Regions from separate parts of the Bacillus sp. LQ01 genome, predicted to be linked through region 1. Evidence: riboswitches for the same ligand, from Rfam matches in the RefSeq annotation. Region 1 holds a riboswitch; the other holds the start of a gene.

Region 1 (4,843 bases):
AAGGATTATTCAACGTAGAGGTTGTTTTCTGTACCATAAAGTTTTCGTATCCTAGTCCGTGGGCAAACTTAATCGTAGCATCCATACAGTACTCTGTTTGGGCGCCACAAAATTCAATGCAATTTACAGATAATTGATCTAAAATTTCTTTTAAGTTTGTTTTATAAAATGAATTTGCATGTGTTTTTCTTACAAAAAAATCTTGTTCTTGAACATCTAGATCGGTATGAATAGCCCAAAGTTCTTTCTCGGGTACTAAATCATCATCACAATGTTGAACAAAAAGGATTGGTTTATTTAATTTTCTGTATGAATAAATTCTTTTATTTACTTTTGTTAGTAAGTTCTGTAAATCAAATAAATGCTCCTCGCTATAACATACGCCATTTTGTAAATCGATAACGATTAAAATATCTGAACAAATATCCATTATTTTCACCCCTTTTTATTTCTTAATATATCAATTAATCCATTATTTAGAAATAGATGATATACTTTTATTTTTTTATGGACTATAAGAAAAGAAGAAATTCAAATGAATATAACTAAAACGCAGAAAAAGAAGATATGAAAACCTAATCTCATATCTTCTTTTTCTCTATGCATTTACAGGTTCTTCTACATAAGAAAGGGCATTTTCAAAATCGGATATTAAATCGTTAACATTTTCAAGACCGACTGATAACCGAAGTAATGAATTAGAGATTCCTCTTTCATCACGAGCTTCTTGCGACAGTGCTGCATGTGACATTTTTGCTGGATAAGAAAGAATTGACTCTACAGCTCCTAAACTAACTGCAAAAACAGGTAATTTTACTTTTGATAAAAATTGGCGGAGTGCATCTTCTGACTGCAAAGTAAACGATAAGACCGCTCCAGCTGATGTTGCTTGAGATTGTTGAATATCAAATCCGAGATGTGTTTGTAATCCCGGATAATAGACATTTTGTACTTTAGCGTGCTCTTGTAAATAATGTGCGATTTTATTGGCATTTTTAGCTGAATGCTCGAGGCGTACGTGCAATGTTTTTAGACCGCGAAGTACGAGAGAACAATCTTGAGGTCCTAAAATAGCACCGAATGCATTTTGTAAAAATCCAAGCTTTTGAGCGAGTTCTGCATCTTTTACTACTGCTAATCCGGCAGTAACATCACTATGACCAGCAATAAATTTTGTAGCACTATGAAGAACGACATCAGCTCCAAGTTCAAGTGGTTTTTGGAATAGTGGTGTCAAAAATGTATTATCAACAAAAGTAAGAGCGCCAATAGATTTTGCGAGTTTAGAAACCTCGCGAATATCTGTCACTTTTAAAAGTGGGTTAGAAGGTGTTTCTACATAAAAGAGCTTTGTATTTGGTTTCATGTTTTGTTTTATTTCTTCTAAATTGGTCATATCAACAAATGTATGTGAAACACCGTAACGGGAGAGTACCTCAGTTATCACTCGGTAAGTGCCTCCGTACACATCTTCTGAAATGAGTACGTGATCACCTTGTGAAAGAAGGAGGAATGCAGTGGAAATCGCTGCAATGCCTGATGCAAAGGCGAATCCTTTTGTTCCGCCTTCTAATAAAGCAACGATATCTTCAAGAGCTTCACGAGTTGGATTTCCTGACCTGCTATAGTCATATTTTCCGAACGTATCTACATCAAACTGGTGAAAAGTTGATGTGTTATAAATAGGAACGTTCACAGCGCCTGTTTGCGAGTCATGTTTATATTGGTTGTGTAGTAAGAGTGTATCTATAGAATAGCTCATATTCTTACACCTTCTTTTACGAGTTTAATGGCTTGCTTTAAGTCTTGAATTAAATCGTTACTATTTTCAATGCCAACTGAGAATCGAAGAAGACGATTGCATACGCCGTTTGCTGTTCTAATTTCTTCAGGAATATCAGCATGTGTTTGCGTTGCTGGATAAGTCATTAAACTTTCTACACCACCAAGACTTTCGGCAAATGTAATTAAGGATAAAGATTGTAAGAATGGATTAATCCAAGCTTCATCTTTAAGGCGGAATGAAATCATGCCGCCTCTTCCTGGATAAAATACATCTGTCACCCCGTCTTCATCATTTAAATACGCAACAACTGCTTTCGCATTTTCTTCATGTTGTCTCATGCGAAGCGCTAACGTTTTCATACCGCGAATTAATAACCATGAGTCAAATGGGCTTAAAACTGCACCTGATGCATTATGATAATGAGCGATTTCCTCGCAAAGTTCCTTTCCTTTTGCAACGACAAGCCCGCTTAGTACATCGTTATGTCCCCCTAAATATTTCGTTGCGCTATGAAGTACAATGTCAGCACCTTCTGTTAATGGTTGCTGTATATAAGGTGTGTAGAATGTGTTGTCTACAATAAGAAGTAGTCCGTGCCTTTTCGCTACAGTTGCGACAGCAGCAATATCAGTAACTTGCATTAATGGATTAGTTGGAGTTTCTATGAAAATAGCCTTCGTTTCAGTTGTGATAGCTTGCTCAATTTGTTTAATAGACTGTGTATTTACGTATCTACATCGAACATTCCACTTTTTTTCATGCTCAGAAAATAATCGATACGTTCCCCCGTATAAATCTTCAGATACAATAAGTTCGTCTCCAGAGCGGAATAGAGAAAGGACGAGGAGAACAGCCGCCATCCCTGAACTACAGGCATAACCTTTTTCGCCATATTCTAAGTCTGCGATCGCCTGTTCTAAAAGACCGCGAGTTGGATTGCCAGTTCGTGAATAGTCAAAGCCAGTAGATTTACCAATTCCTTCGTGGCGATAAGCGGTTGAGAAATAAACTGGTGGATTAACCGTTCCAGTTGTAGTTTCACTACGATTTCCGATTTGTGCTAGTTTTGTTTCGATTGTTGACATGTGAAAATTCCTCCTTTTTAAATTGAAACATTAAGTGAATATAAAATAAAAAAAGCCTTCTAAGAAGAAGGCTTTCGGTTTGAATAGAGTCTTCTTCTCATCTGTCAAATCTTTCACAATTTGCTGGAATTAGCACCTTATTAACAAAATGTTAATGGTTGCTGAGGCGTCACAGGGCCAGTCCCTCTACCTCTCTAGATAAGAATGTTCGTATGAAATTTTTATTATGTTTTTAACTTTACAATAAAAGATAATTGAATTGCAACTTTATTTTAAATAATTTTTATTTTTCCGCAAGTGTCATTGACTTTTAATTTTGTGCATGCTAAATTTATTAAAAAATTAACAAACATTGTTAAAAGGGGAACGCATTTCCTTTTAGCTACATAAATAAAATAATAAAGACAACTCTTATTGAGAGCGGTGGAGGGAAAGGCCCTGTGAAACCCGGCAACCTTCAAACGAAATGTTTGAAACGGTGCTAATACCTGCAAAACGAATGTTTTGCATAATAAGAGGAGGAACAATTATGTCCCCCTCTTCAAAGTGAAGAGGGGGTTTTTATATTGATAGAAATGAGGGAGATTCGTGAAATTACTAGATTTATTATCAAAAGGAATTGTAATAGGTGATGGTGCGGTTGGAACGTTATTGCATTCACATGGTTTGCAAAGTAGCTTTGAAGAATTGAACGTATCTGATCCAGATCTAATTATATCCATTCATAAACAATATGTAGCTGCTGGAGCAGATGTAATTCAAACGAATACGTATGGAGCAAATGAGGCGAAATTACGTATGTATGGTTTAGAAAATCAAGTTACAAAAATTAATAGAGCGGCAGTGAAATTGGCGAAAGCATCTGTGACAGATAAAAATGCAATTTTAGGAACAATTGGTGGTATGAAACATATCGGAGCTGTTACAACGACTGATATGGAAAGGGAGTTTATGTTACTTGAACAGGCGGGGTCTTTACTAGAAGAACAGGTTGATGGATTACTATTAGAAACTTTTTATGATGAATTTGAATTACTTCATGCTGTTAAAGTGTTGCGTAAGCAAACGAATATTCCGATTGTTGCGCAATTAGCGTTACATGAAGCAGGTACGACTCAAAATGGAAATGATGTCAATGAAATATTAAAGCAGTTTATAGATTACGGTGCAAATGTTGTTGGATTGAATTGTCAACTGGGGCCGCTTCATATGACGGAAGCTTTCAAAATGATATCGATTCCGCAAAATGGCTATTTATCAGCATACCCAAATGCAGGTCTCCCGAATTATGTAGAGGGACGTTACGTATATGAGGGAAGTCCAGCTTATTTTGAAGCAATGACACCGAAATTTATTGAGCAAGGTATTCGGTTATTGGGTGGCTGTTGTGGTACGACTCCAGAACATATTCAAAGTATGAAGCGCGCTGTTGCGAATATTACCCCTGTAATAGAAAAAGAAACGATTCAAAGGCCAAAAGTCGTTCATACGCATGAGGAACGTTCGAAGGCTCACGTCACTCTAGCAGAGAAAGCAAAAAAACAAACGACAGTTGTAGTGGAATTAGATCCACCGAAAACGTTAGATACACAGCGTTTTTTTGAAGGAGCAAGAGCGTTAAAAAGAGCGGGAGCAGATGCTATTACTCTAGCAGATAATTCATTAGCATCGCCTCGTGTCTCTAATATGGCGATGGGTGCGTTATTAACGAAGCATGATATCCCAGTATTGACGCATTTAACGTGTAGAGATCATAACGTCATTGGACTACAATCTCATTTGTTAGGTTTATCGGCGTTAGGGATGGAAGAAGTGTTAGCTTTAACTGGTGATCCAGCGCGCGTTGGTGATTTTCCCGGTGCCACTTCTGTATATGATTTATCCTCTATTGAGCTTATTAAAATGATTAAAGAAATGAACGATGGACGTTCAATTTTAGGGAAATCAATTGGACCGGCGACAAGGTTTTCTG
Region 2 (4,843 bases), on a different contig from region 1:
TGTATATAAGTATTTCCTTCACATCTTTCTATGATACACCTTTCTTCTTATTTATATAAAGAAAAAAGGACTGGTAATTTTCCAGCCCTTTCCTTATATTTATTCACTTACCGGAAGTACAGCACCTTTATATTCTTTATTAATAAAATCTTGAATTTCTTTTGAATGTAGCACTTCTACTAGCTCTTTAATTTCTTTTTTCTTCTCATCACCTTTACGAACTGCAATGATGTTTGCATACGGAGAGTCTGCTCCTTCAATCGCAATTGCATCCTTTGTTGGATTTAATTTTGCATCAATTGCATAGTTTGAATTAATAAATAAAGCATCACCTTCATTATTTTCATACAGCTTTGGTGACAATCCAGGCTCTACATCTGTTTTAAACTTTAAGTTTTTCGGATTTTCGACTACATCTTTTACTGTTGCCTTAACAACATCTACTCCGTCTTTTAATTTAATAACGCCGCCTTTTTGTAACAGTGCTAGCATACGGCCACGCTCCGCTACGTTATTACTCATAATCACTGTCCCGCCATCTGGTAAGTCTTTTAAGCTTTTATACTTCTTAGAATAAATACCCATCGGCTCTAAATGGATTTTTCCTGCGTTTACAATTTTATATCCCTTTTCTTGAATTTCTTTATCTAAGTACGGAATATGCTGGAAGTAGTTCGCATCAATTTCTTTATCCGCTAACGCTTTATTTGGCAGTACATAATCCTGAAACTTTTTAATCTCTAACTTAATGCCTTTTTTCTCTAATATCGGCTGTGCCTTTTCTAAAATAACAGCGTGCGGCACGTTAGAGGCTCCCACAACAAGCTTATTCTCTTCCTTCCCTCCGCAAGCAGCTAATGTAAATACAGATAATGCTGTAACAACTGACAATAGAATCTTTTTCATATGACGTCCCCTTCTCCCTATAGTTATGTAGTAAAAAAGGACCGGCATACACCAGCCCTTTTTCAGCAATTATTCTTTTACAGGAACAACTGCACCTTTATATTCTTTAGTAATAAAGTCTTCAATTTCTTTAGAATGTAATACTTCTACAAGCTCTTTAATCGCTTTTTTATCTTTATCACCTTTACGAACCACTAGTACGTTTGCGTATGGAGAATCATCGCCTTCAATTGCAATTGCATCTTTTTCTGGGTTTAATTTCGCATCAATTGCATAGTTCGAGTTAATTAAAACAGCGTCGCCTTCTTTATTGTTATACACTTGTGGCAACAAACCAGGCTCAATATCCGTTTTGAATTTTAAGTGTTTCGGATTATCTGCAATATCTTTTGGAGTTGCACTAACTGGATCTACTCCGTCTTTAATTTTTAAAATGCCTTCTTTTTGTAAAATTGCTAAACCACGTCCATGGTCAGTAACGGAATTACTCATAATAATTGTCGCCCCGTCTGGAAGTTCTTTTAAACTCTTATATTTTTGAGAATATACACCAATTGGTTCAATATGAATTTTCCCTGCTATTTCAAAATCATATTTTTTATCTTTAATTTCTTTTTCTAAATACGGAATGTGCTGGAAATAGTTTGCATCTAATTCCTTATCCGCTAACGATTTATTTGGCAACACGTAATCTTGGAATTTTTTCACTTCTAATTCAATTCCTTTTTTCTCAAGTAACGGTTTTGCTTTTTCTAAAATTTCAGCATGCGGTACGTTAGAAGCACCAACAACAAGTTTCTTTTCATCTTTATCTTTCCCGCCACAAGCAGCTAACCCAAAAATTGAAGTTGAAATAAGTGCCGTAAGTAATAATTTTTTCATTTAAAATATCCTCCCGTTTTTATTATCGTTTATCTATTCGAGTCGTTAAACTATCACCAATCCACTGGATTAAAAATACAACTAGTAATACACAAATTGTCGCAACGATTGTTACATCGTTATTCCCTCTCTGGAATCCTTCTAAGTAAGCAAGTGTTCCAAGGCCACCAGCACCAACAACTCCCGCCATTGCTGTATAGCCTACTAAAGCAATTGTCGTAACCGTAATACCAGATACTAATGCTGGTAATGATTCTGGAATTAACACTTTCAAAATAATTGTGCTTGTTTTTGCTCCCATTGCTTTTGAAGCTTCAATTACACCTTTATCAATTTCGCGAAGTGCAATTTCAACCATTCTCGCGTAGAATGGTGCGGCTCCAATAATTAAAGCCGGCAGAGCTGCACTTGCTCCAAGAATTGTTCCAAGAAGAATCTTTGTAAATGGGATTAATAAAATAATTAAAATGATGAACGGTATAGAGCGGAATATATTTACGAATGCTCCAATCACCGTATTAATTGATTTGTTTTCCCATAAATTATCTTTTGCTGTCATGAAGAGTAACAATCCTAAAATTAGTCCTAAAACAAATGTCGCAAGGGCTGCGATTGCCGTCATATATAACGTTTCACCAGTTGCTTCTAACATTTGATTCCAATCAACATTTGCGAGTAACTTATCCATGTGCAATCACCTCCAGCTCTACTTGATCTTGATGAATTCCTTCTATTGCTTGCTGGATCGCTGTTTCCTCACCATTTAAATGAACAACTAAACTACCGTAAGAACCGTTATTCGTTTGTGCAATATTTCCTTGCAAAATGCTAACTTCTATATCACTGCGTTGCATTAATCGTTGAAGCACTGGTCTTTCTACAGCCTCACCGATAAACTGCAAACGAATTACTTTTCCATCTGGATATTTTTCAATTAAATTTTCAATTGTTTCATTTGTATCTTCAGAATCTGTTAACTGCTGTACAAATCGTTTCGTAATATCTTGCTTCGGATTACGGAATACATCAAGTACTGGACCTGTTTCTACAATCTTTCCTCTCTCCATTACCGCCACTCGGTTACAAATCTTTCGAATCACGTGCATTTCATGTGTAATGAGTACAATTGTTAAACCAAGACGCTTATTAATGTCTAATAGTAAATCTAAAATTTGATCTGTCGTTTCCGGATCAAGAGCTGACGTTGCTTCATCACATAAAAGCACTTGTGGATTGTTAGCTAATGCTCTTGCAATCCCGACGCGTTGCTTTTGTCCTCCACTCAGCTGAGATGGGTACGCGTCTCCTCTTCCTTCTAATCCAACAAGATGAATTAATTCATCAACACGTTTTCTTCTCTTCGCTTTATCAACACCTGCAATTTCAAGTGGAAACTCAATATTTTCACGTACAGTTCGTGACCAAAGTAAGTTGAAGTGTTGAAAAATCATTCCGATTTCTTGTCTTGCCTTACGAAGTTCACTTCCTGTAATTGCTGATATAACACGATTCGCAATTGTAATTTGGCCAGAAGTCGGTTTCTCTAACTGATTAAACAATCTGATTAACGAACTTTTTCCAGCGCCGCTATATCCAATAACACCAAATATTTCGCCTTTTTCTATTTTTAAATTGGCGTTATCTACAGCAGTGACATCACCGCTTTTCGCCTTATATATTTTCTTTACGTTCTCTAATAGAATCATGATGTTCACCCCTTTTTTGTTTGGATCGACTCCGCAATTTTTTATTTTTAATGCGTGTAGTCCACTGTTATCATTACTTTTATTATTTGAATGTCCTCCACATTCAAACAATAAAAAAACCTTTCTGCTTTAGAGAAGCAGAAAGGTTTATATGCGTATATAACAACATTATCCCTCTCTCTCATCTCTCAAAGCATTCGCTTTGCAGGAATTGGCACCATTTCAACATAAGTTGACGGTTGCCGGGCTTCACAGGGCACAGTCCCTCCACCTCTCTTGATAAGAGAAATCAGATTCAATTTTCGTCTGATTTGAAATTTATGAAATTGTCTATATTTTATGACTTGAATTGTATCAATATACACTCACCATGTCAACAGAAATTTTCGCAAAAAATGAAACTTCAGAATTTTAAGCACCTACTGACATCGGTTTACATATATGAAACATCGATTCCACTAATAACATCGTTCGGTACGTTCCTGAATATTGTACACGTCCATCGTTCATTAACATTTGCAATCGTACATTTCCATTCACCAATTGTTCTATATCCTTTTCATCTAAGCAAATGATTTGTTCCGTTCCTCTTTCCTCATGTACCAGCTCTATATAATCTCTTGAAATTTGTAACGAACAACTTTCATCTCCAAAGCGAAAATTAACAGTTTTTTCTTCTTGTCTTAAAAGCGGTTCTAAATGATATTGACCATTAGCGTAATTTACAAATGATTGAAGCAAAGAATATAATCTCACCCTAAATCACATCCTTCATATCACTTTCTATTACATACCATTCCCTCTCACTAAAGAGCAATCCTGTTATTTTCGCTCGACAAATACTGTATCCACCCTGCATCTCGACATATTTCCCAAGAAATATGTCGAGGCGGCAAAAATTTTGCCGCCTACTTTAATTCCGTATATAAATATTCAACCGAATGAAATGCGTATATCTTCTTCATCAGTGTCCCATTTTCAAAAACAAGTAAACAAGGTACACTTTCAATCCCATACTCTTTCGCTAAATACGGAGCATAATTTAAATCTAACATCCCAATTTTGAGGCCTTCAATTGTCATCTCAACAACTGTTAACATCTTTTTTGCTAATTGGCATGTTCCACACATTGGAGTATATACATATAATACTGTTTTTTCTTCGTTCTCTATTAGGGCTGTAGCTTCGGCTCCTGTCCAATCAATCACTTCTATCATTCCTTACCGTAAATATTCTGTATAAACGTCAATGTCGGCTCCCCATAATACATTTGCTAAGTGTGTAGATGGCGCAGTTGCCACTTCTCGGTACGAGCGATCAATATAGATATGCTCGGCTTGCGGAAATTC

Evidence for each region. Region 1 has a riboswitch for S-adenosylmethionine ahead of metI (cystathionine gamma-synthase/O-acetylhomoserine thiolyase). Riboswitches for the same ligand answer to the same signal wherever they lie in the genome.
Region 2: another riboswitch for S-adenosylmethionine. It lies ahead of AC22L0_RS21125 (methionine ABC transporter ATP-binding protein); the one in region 1 lies ahead of metI (cystathionine gamma-synthase/O-acetylhomoserine thiolyase).

What each region holds. Positions count from the first base shown of each region.
Region 1 is NZ_JBYEZL010000002.1:591,355-596,197, forward strand. Features, by position in the region: gene AC22L0_RS15435 (cysteine hydrolase family protein) at 1-430, opposite strand, end outside; gene metC (cystathionine beta-lyase) at 599-1,762, opposite strand; gene metI (cystathionine gamma-synthase/O-acetylhomoserine thiolyase) at 1,759-2,871, opposite strand; SAM riboswitch class I at 2,966-3,076, opposite strand; SAM riboswitch class I at 3,280-3,389, shown strand; gene AC22L0_RS15450 (bifunctional homocysteine S-methyltransferase/methylenetetrahydrofolate reductase) at 3,460-4,843, shown strand, end outside.
Region 2 is NZ_JBYEZL010000003.1:84,395-89,237, forward strand. Features, by position in the region: gene metQ (methionine ABC transporter substrate-binding lipoprotein MetQ) at 100-906, opposite strand; gene metQ (methionine ABC transporter substrate-binding lipoprotein MetQ) at 976-1,788, opposite strand; gene AC22L0_RS21120 (methionine ABC transporter permease) at 1,811-2,476, opposite strand; gene AC22L0_RS21125 (methionine ABC transporter ATP-binding protein) at 2,469-3,494, opposite strand; SAM riboswitch class I at 3,673-3,780, opposite strand; gene AC22L0_RS21130 (hypothetical protein) at 3,906-4,250, opposite strand; gene AC22L0_RS21135 (thioredoxin family protein) at 4,403-4,711, opposite strand; gene AC22L0_RS21140 (toprim domain-containing protein) at 4,715-4,843, opposite strand, start outside.